DNA from 3 places in the Actinomadura keratinilytica genome. Region 1 is predicted to be linked to each of the others. Evidence: riboswitches for the same ligand, from Rfam matches in the RefSeq annotation. Region 1 holds a riboswitch; each other region holds the start of a gene.

The links. A riboswitch is a leader RNA that binds a small molecule or an ion and turns the genes downstream of it on or off. The one in region 1 is predicted to bind cyclic di-AMP.
Region 2: linked by a shared signal. The riboswitch ahead of ABD879_RS04940 (peptidoglycan recognition protein family protein) and the one ahead of ABD879_RS16815 (CHAP domain-containing protein) in region 1 are both predicted to bind cyclic di-AMP.
Region 3: linked by a shared signal. The riboswitch ahead of ABD879_RS20075 (C40 family peptidase) and the one ahead of ABD879_RS16815 (CHAP domain-containing protein) in region 1 are both predicted to bind cyclic di-AMP.

Annotation. Positions count from the first base shown of each region.
Region 1 is NZ_BAABDO010000048.1:2,397-6,601, forward strand. Features, by position in the region: gene ABD879_RS16800 (hypothetical protein) at 1-778, opposite strand, end outside; tRNA gene ABD879_RS16805 (tRNA-Pro) at 1,216-1,289, opposite strand; gene ABD879_RS16810 (serine hydrolase) at 1,487-2,221, shown strand; cyclic di-AMP (ydaO/yuaA leader) riboswitch at 2,453-2,604, shown strand; gene ABD879_RS16815 (CHAP domain-containing protein) at 2,661-3,332, shown strand; gene ABD879_RS16820 (bifunctional glycosyltransferase/CDP-glycerol:glycerophosphate glycerophosphotransferase) at 3,530-4,205, shown strand, end outside.
Region 2 is NZ_BAABDO010000009.1:5,678-9,882, reverse strand. Features, by position in the region: gene ABD879_RS04950 (cytochrome d ubiquinol oxidase subunit II) at 1-199, opposite strand, end outside; gene ABD879_RS04945 (cytochrome ubiquinol oxidase subunit I) at 196-1,548, opposite strand; cyclic di-AMP (ydaO/yuaA leader) riboswitch at 1,947-2,080, shown strand; gene ABD879_RS04940 (peptidoglycan recognition protein family protein) at 2,419-3,222, shown strand; gene ABD879_RS04935 (L-talarate/galactarate dehydratase) at 3,708-4,205, opposite strand, start outside.
Region 3 is NZ_BAABDO010000065.1:25,936-30,140, forward strand. Features, by position in the region: gene typA (translational GTPase TypA) at 123-1,976, opposite strand; cyclic di-AMP (ydaO/yuaA leader) riboswitch at 2,173-2,359, shown strand; gene ABD879_RS20075 (C40 family peptidase) at 2,400-3,374, shown strand; gene ABD879_RS20080 (hypothetical protein) at 3,402-3,950, opposite strand; gene ABD879_RS20085 (ATP-binding protein) at 3,947-4,205, opposite strand, start outside.

The sequences.
Region 1 (4,205 bases):
CCAGCAGCTGTGCGCGCACCCCCCGGACGTGCAGGAGGCCGCGGGACGGGGCATCCGAGACACGTTCGAGCACCTTGTCCGCCCTGGCGAGGAGGACGGCGGCGGGGCGGCGCTCATAGAGCCCATGCGCCAGTCGTCCCCCCGCGATCCACAGGGCGAGATCTGTGTCACCGGACGCCTCAGCGGCGCTCTGCGCGGTCCTCCACCATTCGCGGGCCTCGCGCGGTCGCCCGAGGTTGCTGAGCGTCTTGGCCATGAGCGCGCAGAGTTCGGCGGCGACGCGGCTCCAGGGCGCGGACGTGCTGTGGGCTCGGTTCCTCCGGGCGTCCTCCTGCTGCTTGCGCTTGATGATCTGCTGGACGGTCACCAGGTCGCTCGCCAGGTCGAGCAGCAGGCGACGCGGAGGTGTCGGCACGTACAGGTGACCGTACTCGACGACGATCTCGTCCCACTCGTCGATGTGACCGTCCTCTCCGCCGCCGACGGTGCGGTGGACGCTGATCCGGATGTTCCGGAGGGCTTCGGAGATCGGAGACGCGGGCAGACCGAGTGCCGCGAGCGCCTGTAGGAGAGTGCGCCGTTCCATCTCGTCCTCATCCTCCTCCCGGGTACCCGGTTCCAGCGAGCGCTCCTCACCAACGGTGCGGAGAGCTGCAAGCCGGCCCTCCGCACCGAGTGCAGAGTCGACGGCTCGCGCGAGTTGGGGGGACGGTGTCTTCAGGTCACGCGCGATCCTCGACAGATACCCGTCGTAGTGAACTTTCGCCGCACTGCGCATCCGGCAGAAGCGTCAGGAAAGCGAGTGCACGGCGCGTGGGGAGCGCTGGACGGGCAAGGGGGCTGATCTTCACGACGCGGATGGGGCGTCTGATCGGGCTGCGGAACGTCAACCGCAGCTTCAAAGGGGGGGCCGAGCGTGCGGGGGTGCGGTTGATCAAGGTTCATGGCGTGCGGCGCACGTGCGGTTCGCTGCTGGGCCGCGCTGGACGTCCATCCGCGTGAGGCGATGCAGATTCTTCGGCGTGGCCAGATCGGCATCACGGGGGAGGTCTATGCCCAGGTGCTGAGGGAGGCCGCCAGGGGCGCGCTGAGGCGGCTGGTGGGCGCTGATGGGGACCACTTGGGGACCACCGGGTACGGGGCCGTAGCTGTACATCCTGGCCGTACGGACGACGAAAGGCCGGTTCCGAATGATCGGAACCGGCCTCTGACCTGTCGGGACGGCGGGATTTGAACCCACGACCCCTTGACCCCCAGTCAAGTGCGCTGCCAAACTGCGCTACGTCCCGGCGCCTGCCGCAGCAGGCGTGATTACTGTAGCGCAGTCTGCGGGGTCATGCGTACCGAGATAGCGGGAGCCTGGGCTCGGGCGGGCCGGGGCGGGGTGGCTCTGGTGGTTGTGGCCGGGGCGCTCTGTGGGTGTGGCCGGGAGACGGAGCGGGTCCCGGGGGCGGTGAGCAGCAGTGCGGTGGAGCCGGCTCCCAGTGTGACTCCCGAGACGCGGAAGGCGGTCCCGACGCCGAAGGTGCCTCGGGGGACGCGGGTCGGGTACGTGGTGTTCGACCGGGAGAGCGGCAGGACGGTGCGGCAGTACCGGCCGCACCAGGTGTTCCGGTCGGCGTCGGTGGTGAAGATCCTCATCGCGCTCGATCATCTGGAGCGGAGCCGGGACGTCGATCCGCGGCTGGGGTTGATGCTGCGGTCCAGTGACGACGCGGCGGCGACGGCGTTGTGGAGGCGCGGTGGGCGCGGGGCGATCGTCGAGCGGATGGCGCGCCGGATGGGGCTCACCGACACCAGGCCGCCGCCCGCGGACAAGCCCGGGTTCTGGGGGTACACCGCGCTCAGCGCCGCGGACGTGGTGAAGGCGTACCGGTATCTGCTGGAGAAGGCGCGGCCCCGGCACCGCGATGTCGTGCTGCGGGAGCTGCGCAGGGCCACCCGGCGGGGGACGGACGGCTACGACCAGTACTTCGGGATTCCGCGGGCGGTGTCGAAGCCGTGGGCGGTCAAGCAGGGCTGGTCGGGCTTCGGGCAGGGGACGTCCGGGGTGGTGCCGGGGGACCTGGGGCTGGGGCGGCCGGTCCTGCATACGACCGGGCTCGTGGGGCCGGGGGAGCGGTACGTCGTGGCGGTTCTCACGCTGCAGCCGGCGGGGACGTCCTACGCCACCGCGGCGGCCAGGATCACGGCACTGACGCGACAGGTGTGCACCCTGTGACCACAGGGGATCGGTTTTGATGTTGTCGCAGGTCAGAGCGGCTTTACCTTTTTTGCTCTGGCGTGGGGATCTGATAACGTCGGACCGAATCCCGCGACGCGCGCCATGCGTCGTGGCCTGTCGTGGCCCGGGGAGGGACCCGGGGCGCGGCCGTGGCGCGCGAGGACGCGCCCCCCTTTCGAGTTCAGACCAGTGAGCGGCCGCTGTGGGCAGCGGCGGCCGTGGCCGAATCCGTGTCCGGCGCCTGATGCGAGGACCGGAGCCGGGAACCCACGTCGGGCCGATCAGGCCCAGGGGTGAATCGGCGTGCCGACGATGCGCGCCGTAGGGCTCTTCCATGCCCGAATCCGTCAGCTAACCCGGTAGGCGTCATGGGAGACAAGGAGTTCTCTGCATGCCCGATCGAACCGCTTCTCATTCCCTCGAGGCTCGCCTGGGTGTGGGGGTCGCCGTGGGGACGGTGCTGGCCGGGGCCGTCGGCTTCGCGCTGATCGGCCCTTCCGCCGAGGGGCAGCCCCAGGACAAGGGGACCGTCGCCCAGGTGCAGGTGGAGAAGGCGCACAAGGCCGTCTCCATCGGTGACAAGCCCGAGGGATACGCGGTGCCGATCCGCAAGGTCGAGCCGTCCGAGGCGATCCGCCTGGCCCTGGAGCAGGTCGGCGTCAAGGAGGGGCCCGGCCGGCAGACCAAGTACCACGACTGGTTCGTGTCGACGCCCAACGCGAAGATGACGGCCGAGCGCGACGGCGGTTTCAGCGTGGACGACTACAACGGCGCCGAGTGGTGCAACATGTTCGTGTCCTGGGTGGGCGCGCAGCTCGGTGTCAAGGACATGGGGTGGGACGCCTACACCGTCCAGCACGCCAGGTGGTTCGCCAAGAAGGGGCGCTGGGGGCACAAGGCCAAGCCCGGGGCCGTGGTGTTCTTCGACTGGCAGAACGGGCCCGACGGCGGCATCAGCGGTATCGACCACGTCGGCCTGGTCGTCAAGGACAACGGGGACGGCACCATCACCACCGTCGAGGGCAACACCAACGACGCCGTGGAGAAGCGGGTGCGGTCCAAGTCGCTCGTCGCCGGGTACGGGTACCCGGACTACGACGCCGACTGACGTCCGGTGGACGAGGGCGTCCGGCGTATGCCGGGCGCCCTTTGTCGTCCTGAATGCCGCAATCATTCACTTTTTTTGTGGTGTCTTCTACTCCGTCGTTGCGGTGGCCGGAAAGGTATCCGGCACGCGAGCAGGGACGGGGGGAGGACACGTCCATGAGGGCAGGGCCGCACGGGCACGTCCCGCACGGCCCTGACGTGAGCGTGGTCGTGATCGCCTACAACGACGCGGGCCGGCTGCCCCGGGCGGTCGGTTCGGCGCTGAGGCAGTCGCTGGGCGCCGTCGAGGTCGTGGTCGTGGACGACGGGAGCGCCGACGAGACCGGGCCGGTGGCCGAACGGCTGGCCGCCGAGCATCCGGGGCGGGTGCGGGCGGTGCGGCTGCCGGTCAACTCCGGCGGGTGCGGCCGTCCGCGCAACGCGGGGGTGGCGCGGGCGCGCGGCCGGTACGTGATGTTCCTCGACAGCGACGACGTCCTGGACCCGCACGCCTGCCTCAACCTGCTGACCGCGGCCGAGGACACCGGCGCCGACCTGGTCTCCGGGCTGTGCACGCGCGTCCACACGGGCCGGGTGCGCGGCCGGGAGCGGCCCTGGTACCCGTGGCTCTACCGGAGGACGGCGGTCTACGGCGCGCTGCGCGACAACCCGGACCTGCTGTACGACACCCTCGCCACCAACAAGCTCTACCGGCGCGCCTTCCTGGAGGGGCACGGGCTGCGTTTCGCCGAGCGGCTGCACTATGAGGACCTGTTGTTCACGGCGGAGGCGTACCTGGCGGCGTCCCGGACGGCGCTCATCCCGCACCGCGTCTACAACTGGCTGGTCGAGCCGCATGCGCGGTCCATCTCCAGCCGGCGTTCGGAACTGGCCA
Region 2 (4,205 bases), on a different contig from region 1:
GCACGAAGATCAGCCAGACGTGGTTGGCCTCCCAGACCGGGCCGATGGAGTGCTCGATCAGCTCGCGCTGGGCGCGGCCGCGCCGGGCGCCGCCGGCCAGCGCGTCCCAGAACCCGCCGCCGAAATCGGCCCCGCCGAACAGCGCGTACAGGGTGAGGCCCGCCCACGCGAAGAGCAGCAGCCACTGCGCGGCGGTCACGGCGCGTGCTCCTGCGTCCAGTCCTCCTGGGGTGCGGCGACGTGCCGGCCGCGCAGCCGGAGAAGGACGTAGACGGTGGCCACGGTCAGCACGACGTACACGGCGAGCACCACGACCAGCCCCGCCCACAGGCCGGGCGCCGGGTTGACCGCGTCCGCGGTGCGCTGGTGCTGCCAGACGATCCACGGCTGGCGGCCGACCTCGGTGGTGACCCAGCCGGTCTCCAGCGCGAGCACCGCGGCCGGGCCGGACAGCACGGTCGGCCACAGGAACCAGCGGGTGCGGGGCAGGTCGCGGCGGCGCCACCACACGACCGCCAGCCAGCAGCCGAGCAGCAGCAGGGCGAACCCGATCGCCACCATCAGCTGGAAGCTCAGGTGCACCGCGTTGACCGGCGGACGGTCGGCGACCGGCACCCTGTCCAGCCCCTGGACGACCGTGCCGGGCCGGTAGCCGACCAGGATCGACAGCGCGTTCGGGATGCGGATGGCGTACCGCATCTCCCCGTCCAGGTAGAGGCCGCCCACGGACAGGGGGACGTGCGAGCCGGTCTCGTTGAGCCCTTCGATGGCGGCGAGCTTGGCGGGCTGGCGGTCGGCGAGCAGCCGGGCCAGGCCGTCCCCGACCGCGATCTGGAACGGCGTGATGACCGCCGCCACCGTGAACGGCAGCAGCAGCCCGATGCGGTGGTAGCGGTCGCGGCGGCCGCGCAGCATTCCCGCGGCGTACACGGCGGCGATGCCGAAGCCGGCGACCATGAACGCGGCAAGGATCATGTGGACGGTCTGCCAGGGCGTGGCCGGGTTGAACATCGCCGCCCAGGGGCGCACTCGGGTGACCCTGCCGTCCGCCAGGTCGAACCCGCGCGGCTGGTTCATCCAGGCGTTGGCGCTGACGACGAAGAACGCCGACGCGACCCCGGCGACGCACACCGGCAGCCCGGTCAGCAGGTGCACGCGGGGCGGCAGCCGGTCCCAGGCGTACAGGTAGACGCCCAGGAAGATGGCCTCGATGAAGAAGGCGAACCCCTCGAACGCGAACGGCAGCCCGAGCACCTGCCCGTAGGTCGCCATCAGCCCGGGCCACAGCAAACCCATTTCGAACGAAAGGATCGTGCCGGACACCGCGCCGACGGCGAACATCACGCCCATCGCCTTGGCCCAGCGGTGCGCGAGCCGCCGGTACGCCTCGTCGCCGGTCCGGATGCCGCGCCACTGCGCGAAGACCGTCAGCGCCGGCATGCCCACGCCGAAGCAGGCGAGGATGATGTGCCAGCCGAGGGATATCCCCATCTGCGTCCGCGCGGCCACCAGATCGGCCGGCGTCGCGGCGTCGGCCAGCACTCCCATGCGTCCCTCCCCGGCGGAACCGCTGCGATCCGTGCCCCCCTTTCATCACCGCGAACGCCGGGTTCACTCGCCCGCCCCCTCCGGTGCCCGTCGGACCGTCCGGCGACGGCAAGTCCTCCATACCGATGGACCAAGGTGTCCTTGGTCACAATTCCGGAGCTGTGTGACGGCGCGGCGCCTGTTCGCGGAGGAATCTGCCGCTCCGCACCCCCCGCATAAGTGGTTTCTCGCGATGCATGTTCTGCCTGTGATTGCTGTGATCGATGTGACCGGCGGCCGGAAGACGCACACACAAAGATCGTCTTTAGTTTTTACCTTCGAAGGTTTGCGAGTTCTTTGCCGCATCTCCTATGGTCCGTGGTACTCCGCCGTCCGGTGCACCGGCCGGCGGGGCGCCTAATCCCACGGCGCCGGCCGCCTGGGAACCGGGGACCCAACAGTTCTTCGGGGTGAATCCGCGGGCAGCCGCGGTAGGGCCGCTCCTTGGTCCGAACCCGTCAGCTAACCCGGTCGGCAGTCAAGGAGAGGAGAGGACATGAAGGAGCCTGCCCGGCTCTGCCCCGCCACCCCAGCGGCACGCCGCAGCCGCCTCATGACGATGCCAACGCCCTGATAGACGGGGCGGTCCCCTTGGCCGCCCGCTTCGCGCCGTTCCGGCCGCGCCGCTCCCCCGCCTCCCCGCGGCGGTGACCCCGCCGCCGGCACCGGGCCTTCGACACCTCCCCCGCCATCGGCGATCAGGGCCGTCCTCCGCACGGCTCAACGTTTCCGGCGCAGCCGCACGCCCCCATTTCCCGCGCGTTCTTCACGCCTGCTCTCTTTTTGCTGCCCGAATTCCTCCAGACCAGTTCCCCGGAAGGAAATACCCCCATGAACCCGAACGCCAAGCACCGCCGCACCGACCTTTGGCCCACCGAGATGCCGCGTCGCTCGGTCCTGCTGGGCGGTGGAGTCCTGCTGGGGAGTGCGGCGCTCGGCGTCGCCGCGGCACTGGGCCCGTCGGCCGAACACGAGGTGGCGAACGCCGCGAACGCCACCGACGCGGGCGATGCCACCGGAATGGCGCAGGCCGCCCGGCCCGACGAGTCCAGGTCGTCCCGAAAAACGCGTAAACAGGGGAAGGGTGCCCCGCTCATCCACTCGACCAGTGAATGGGGAGCGCGCACCCCCTACCGGCGGGCGACGGTGCTGTCCCGCGCACCCGAGTACATCGTGGTGCACCACACGTGTACCCCCAACGTCACCGACTACTCGCTGCGGCAGGGCTTCCGGCTCGCGCGTTCCATCCAGGGCGCGCACATGGGACAGGGATGGGGTGACACCGGCCAGCACTTCACCATCAGCCGGGGCGGTCACATCATGGAGGGCCGCAAGGGCAGTCTCGCCGCCGCCCGCAGGGGCCGGATGGTGATCGGCACCCACGTCGCCGGCGCCAACGGCTACACCGTCGGCATCGAATGCGAGGGCACCTACAACTCGGTCATGCCGCCCCGCCGCCTGCAGGACTCGCTCACCGAGCTGATCGCCTGGCTGTGCCGCCAGTACGACCTCGACCCGATGAAGGCGATCGTGCCGCACATGAAGTTCAACGACACCGATTGCTGCGGCTACGCGTTCGCCCCGACCCTGCCGCGCCTGCGCAAGCGCGTCGCCGCCGCCCTCCGCTCCGCCTGACGTCCACGGAACGCAGACGCTGACGGCCGCGTCCCCTGGCCGGGACGAACACCGAAAACGGCCGTTACCACCACCGGCGCCAACGACCGAGAGCCGCACAGGTGGAAGCGTCTTCAACCGACCGCGCTCGGGCGCCCGGCCCAACGGGGGACGAGCCGGGCACCCGGCGCGGGGCCCACAAAACCGCACCGCACTCGACGGAGCATGGTCAACACCACCAAACGCGGCCATTCCGACGACGGACACCGAACCGACGCAGCGAGGGGCGGAACACCCGCGAAGCCGCGACGCGCCGAGAACGGGCGATGGGGGTGCCGTCTCCCGACCGCGCTCGGGCGCCCGGCCCAACGGGGGACGAGCCGGGCACCCGGCGCGGGGCCCGCGAAGCCGTACCGCACCTTACGGGTGCGGCCGCCGCGGGCGGGAGATGGCCCTTCCTGTGGCGGACACCGATCGGTCCGGCTGCCTCGGCGGGCGCGTCGGTGTCAGGAGGTGAACTCGCAGGTGTCCGCGGTCCAGCCGGGGACGCGGTCGCTGAGAGTGAGGCCGAGACCGGGACGGTCCGGCACCAGCATGCGGCCGTCGCGGATCTCCAGGCGCTCGTTGAACAGCGGCTCCAGCCATTCGAAGTGCTCGACCCACGGCTCCTGCGGGTAGGCGGCGGCCAGGTGCAGGTGGATCTCCATCGCGAAGTGCGGGGCGAGCTGCAGGCGGTTGTGGTCGGCGAGCGCGGCCAGGCGCAGGAACGGGGTGATGCCGCCGATGCGGGGCGCGTCGGGCTGGATGATGTCGGCGGCGCCGACGCGGATCAGCTCGGCGTGCTCGGCGACGCTGGTGAGCATCTCACCGGTGGCGATCGGGGTGTCCAGGGACGCGGCGAGCGCGGCGTGGCCGGCGTGGTCGTAGGCGTCCAGCGGCTCCTCGATCCAGGTCAGCGCGAACTCCTCCAGGGCCCGGCCGAGGCGCTGCGCGGTGGGCCGGTC
Region 3 (4,205 bases), on a different contig from region 1:
AACACGCATGCGAGCTGCGTCAAAGGCGCACGCACCCCGCCCACTCGCAGGGGGGCGTGGGCCAGGGTGGAGCCGGGCTCCGGTACGCCACGCGGCAGGTCTGACCGGCGCGGCGGCGCGGGTCAGGCGTTGCGCTTGGTGCGGGCGCGGATGCGTTCGCGCTCCTTGGCGTCCAGGACGACCTTGCGCAGGCGCACGGCGGACGGGGTGACCTCGACGCACTCGTCCTCGCGGATGAACTCCAGGGCCTGCTCCAGGCTCAGCGGGCGCGGGGGCGTCAGCGTCTCCGTCGCCTCGGCGGTGGACGAGCGGATGTTGGTCTTCTGCTTCTCCTTGCAGATGTTGACGTCCATGTCATCGGCGCGGGAGTTCTCACCGACGATCATGCCCTCGTAGACCTCGGTGCCCGGGCCGACGAAGAAGGTGCCGCGCTCCTGCAGGTTGATGAGGGCGTAGGCGGTGGCGGCGCCGGAGCGGTCGGCGACCAGCGAGCCGGTGGGGCGGGTGCGCAGCTCGCCGAACCACGGCTCGTAGCCCTCGAAGACGTGGTGGGCGATGCCGGTGCCGCGGGTCTCGGTGAGGAACTCGGTGCGGAACCCGATCAGGCCGCGCGCCGGGACCAGGAACTCCAGCCGGATCCAGCCGGTGCCGTGGTTGGTCATCTGCTCCATGCGGCCCTTGCGGACGGCCAGCAGCTGGGTGACGGCGCCCAGGTGCTCCTCGGGGATGTCGACGGTGAGCCGCTCGACGGGCTCGTGCTTCTTGCCGTCGATCTCCTTGGCGACGACCTGGGGCTTGCCGACGGTCAGCTCATAGCCCTCGCGGCGCATGTTCTCCACCAGGATGGCCAGGGCCAGCTCGCCGCGGCCCTGCACCTCCCAGGCGTCGGGGCGGTCGGTGGGCAGCACCCGGATGGACACGTTGCCGACCAGCTCGCGGTCCAGGCGGTCCTTGACCAGCCGGGCGGTGACCTTGGTGCCCTTCTCCCGGCCGGCCAGCGGCCCGGTGTTGGTGCCGATCGTCATGGAGATCGCGGGCTCGTCCACGGTGATCAGCGGCAGCGGGCGCGGGTCGTCCGGGTCGGCGATGGTCTCGCCGATCATGATGTCGGGGATGCCGGCGATGGCGATGATGTCGCCGGGCCCGGCCTCCTCGGCGGGCTTGCGCTCCAGCGCCTCGGTCATCAGCAGCTCGCTGACCCGCACCCGCTCGACGCTGCCGTCGCGGCGGCACCAGGCGACCTGCTGGCCCTTCTTGATGGTGCCTGCGTGCACCCGGCACAGCGCGATGCGGCCGAGGTAGCTGGAGGCGTCCAGGTTGGTGACGTGCGCCTGCAGCGGGCTGTCGGGGTCGTAGGACGGCGCCGGCACGGTGTCCCTGATCACCTGGAAGAGCGGTTCCAGGTCGGGCGAGTCGGGCAGCTCGCCGTTGCCGGGGGCCTGCAGGGACGCCCGGCCGGCGCGGCCGGAGGCGTAGACGATGGGGAACTCGATCTGCTCGTCGTCGGCGCCGAGGTCCATGAACAGCTCGTAGGTCTCGTCGACGACCTCGGCGATGCGGGCGTCCGGCCGGTCGGTCTTGTTGATCACCAGGATGACCGGCAGCCGGGCCTCCAGGGCCTTGCGCAGCACGAACCGGGTCTGCGGCAGCGGGCCCTCGCTGGCGTCCACCAGCAGCACCACCCCGTCCACCATGGACAGGCCGCGCTCGACCTCGCCGCCGAAGTCGGCGTGGCCGGGGGTGTCGATGATGTTGATGGTGAGCCCGCCGTGCCGGACGGCGGTGTTCTTGGCCAGGATCGTGATGCCCTTCTCCCGCTCCAGGGCGTCGGAGTCCAGCACGCGCTCGTTGACGTCCTGGTTCGCGCGGAACGCCCCGGACTGCCAGAGCATGGCGTCGACCAGCGTCGTCTTGCCGTGGTCGACGTGGGCGACGATCGCGACGTTCCGGAGGTCGTCGCGGGTGGAGATGGGCATGCGCTTCTCGCTCTGGTGAAGGTGCAGGGAGTCGCCGCGGAGCCGCGGCCGTCTGCGATTCTACTTGCCGGTCCGTACCGCCCCGGCGAACCGCGCAGCCCTTTATCCCATATGCCCTGGTTGCCGGGTTTTGCGGTTTATTTGTACTCTCTCCGGACCCGGCCGTCTCGGAGCCCGCCGGACCACTGCGCGGGCTGCGGCCGGACCGCCGAATCCCCTCGCGGGGAGCCGGGGAACCACATCCCGGGGCGCCGCCGCCCCCGGGACTCGGGGTGAATCGACGCAGGTCGCACCGTCACCGCGGTGACGCGCGCCCGCGTCGTAGGGCGAACTCCCGGCCCGAACCCGTCAGCTAACCCGGTAGGCGGATGAGGAGAGGAGTGCACGACCTTGCCCCCCGGTCACCGTCCACGGCGTGTCGCCGTGTCCGCCCTCACCGCGGCCGCCGCGGCCTCCGTCGCCCTCGGCTGGGCCGTCGCCCCCGCCGCCGCGACCGCCCCGCCCGCCGCGCCGCGCCTCGCCGACCCCGGCCGCCCCAGCGAGAGCGAACTGCGCAAGCAGCTGGACGCGCTGAACACCGAAGCCGAGAAGCTCACCGAGCAGTACAACAAGACGCGCGTCGAACTGGGCAGGGCCCGGCGCGCCGAACGCGCCGCCGCCCGGACCGCCGCCGCGCTGGAGCGGCAGGCCGCCCCCGCCCGCGCCCAGCTCGGCAAGCTCGCCGCCGCCAACTACATGAGCGGCGGCCCCGACACGCTGTTCTTCTCCTCCGGCGACGCCAGGACCCTGTCGGCGTCGGCCTACCTGGTGCAGAACCAGACCGCCGCGCTGGGACGCCTGCAGGCGCAGATCGACCGGGCCGACCAGGCGAAGCGCGAGGCCGCCGCGAAGACGGCGCAGGTGCAGCGCGCCGCCGCCCAGGCGCAGACCGCCCGCAGCGCCGCCAAGGCCAAGGTCGAGGAGGTCGAAAAGCGGCTCGACAAGCTCACCACGACCAAGGCCAGGGACCCCCGGACCGGCCTGACGGCCACCATCAAGGGCTCCGGGCTGCCCGCCAAGATGGCGCGCAAGGCCTACTCCAAGCTCGGCAGCCCGTACGTGTGGGCCGCGGCCGGCCCGAACAGCTTCGACTGCTCGGGCCTGGTGGTGTGGGCGTACGCGCAGGTCGGCAAGAAGGGCCTGCCGCACTACACCGGCGCCCTCTACGAGCTGGGCCGCAAGGTCGACCGCAGCGAACTGCGCTCGGGCGACCTGGTCTACTTCGGCAGCGACCTGCACCACATGGGGATCTACCTGAGCGGCGGCAAGTACCTGCACGCCCCGCAGACCGGCGACGTCGTCAAGATCTCCAAGCTGTCGGACCGCTCCGACTACGCGGGCGCCAACCGCATCTCCTGACCCGGCGCGGGACGGGGAGCCGACGGCCTACGGCGCGCCGCGCAGGTAATGGCGGTAGCGCTCGACCAATTCGGCGGTGGGCAGGTCCGGCCAGCGGGTGAGCGCCCCGGTGGCCCGGTCGACGACCAGCAGGCCGTTGCCGCCGGGGACGGGCCGGGCGACGAATCCCTCGGCGAACTCCTCGATGACCAGCGGCACCCCGCGCGACCCCAGGTACGCGTCCGCCCGCCGCCACGCCTCCGCGCGGTCCACGGCCGCCGGACGGACCGCATATGCTGCGAAGACGTCCGCGATGGCCTTGAGCGTCGAGCAGGCGGACGTGCCGCAGGCCCGGCAGACCTCGTGGCCGTACGGGTCCGTGCCCGGCCGGTGCCTGTCCAGGACGGCGCTCAGCCCGGCCGCGCAGCCGAGTGTCAGCCGCCGCGCCTCGCGCACGAAGGTGCGGGTCTGCCAGTCCGCCCGGCCGTCGCCCGCGACCGTGTGGATCGCGCGGACGTCGGCCCGCATCGCGATCAGCATCACCGAGTCGACCCGGTCCTGGAGCCTGCCGTGCTGAGCCGCCAGTCCGCCGTTCACGCGGCCTTCTCCTCGGTGAAGACTGCGGTCACGGTGCGGCCCTCGGCGTTGCCGTGCCAGCCCCAGGTGTCGGCCAGCAGGGCGAGGGTCCGCAGGCCGCGCCCGGTCTCGGCCCACTCGGACGCGTCCGCCGGGACGGGCACGCCCGGGCCGCCCTGGTCGGCGACCGACACCGCGACCTGGCCGTCGCACCGCAGGACTTCGACGGTGAACGAGCCGCCGTCCTGGCCGGACCTGGTGTGGCGGAGCGCGTTG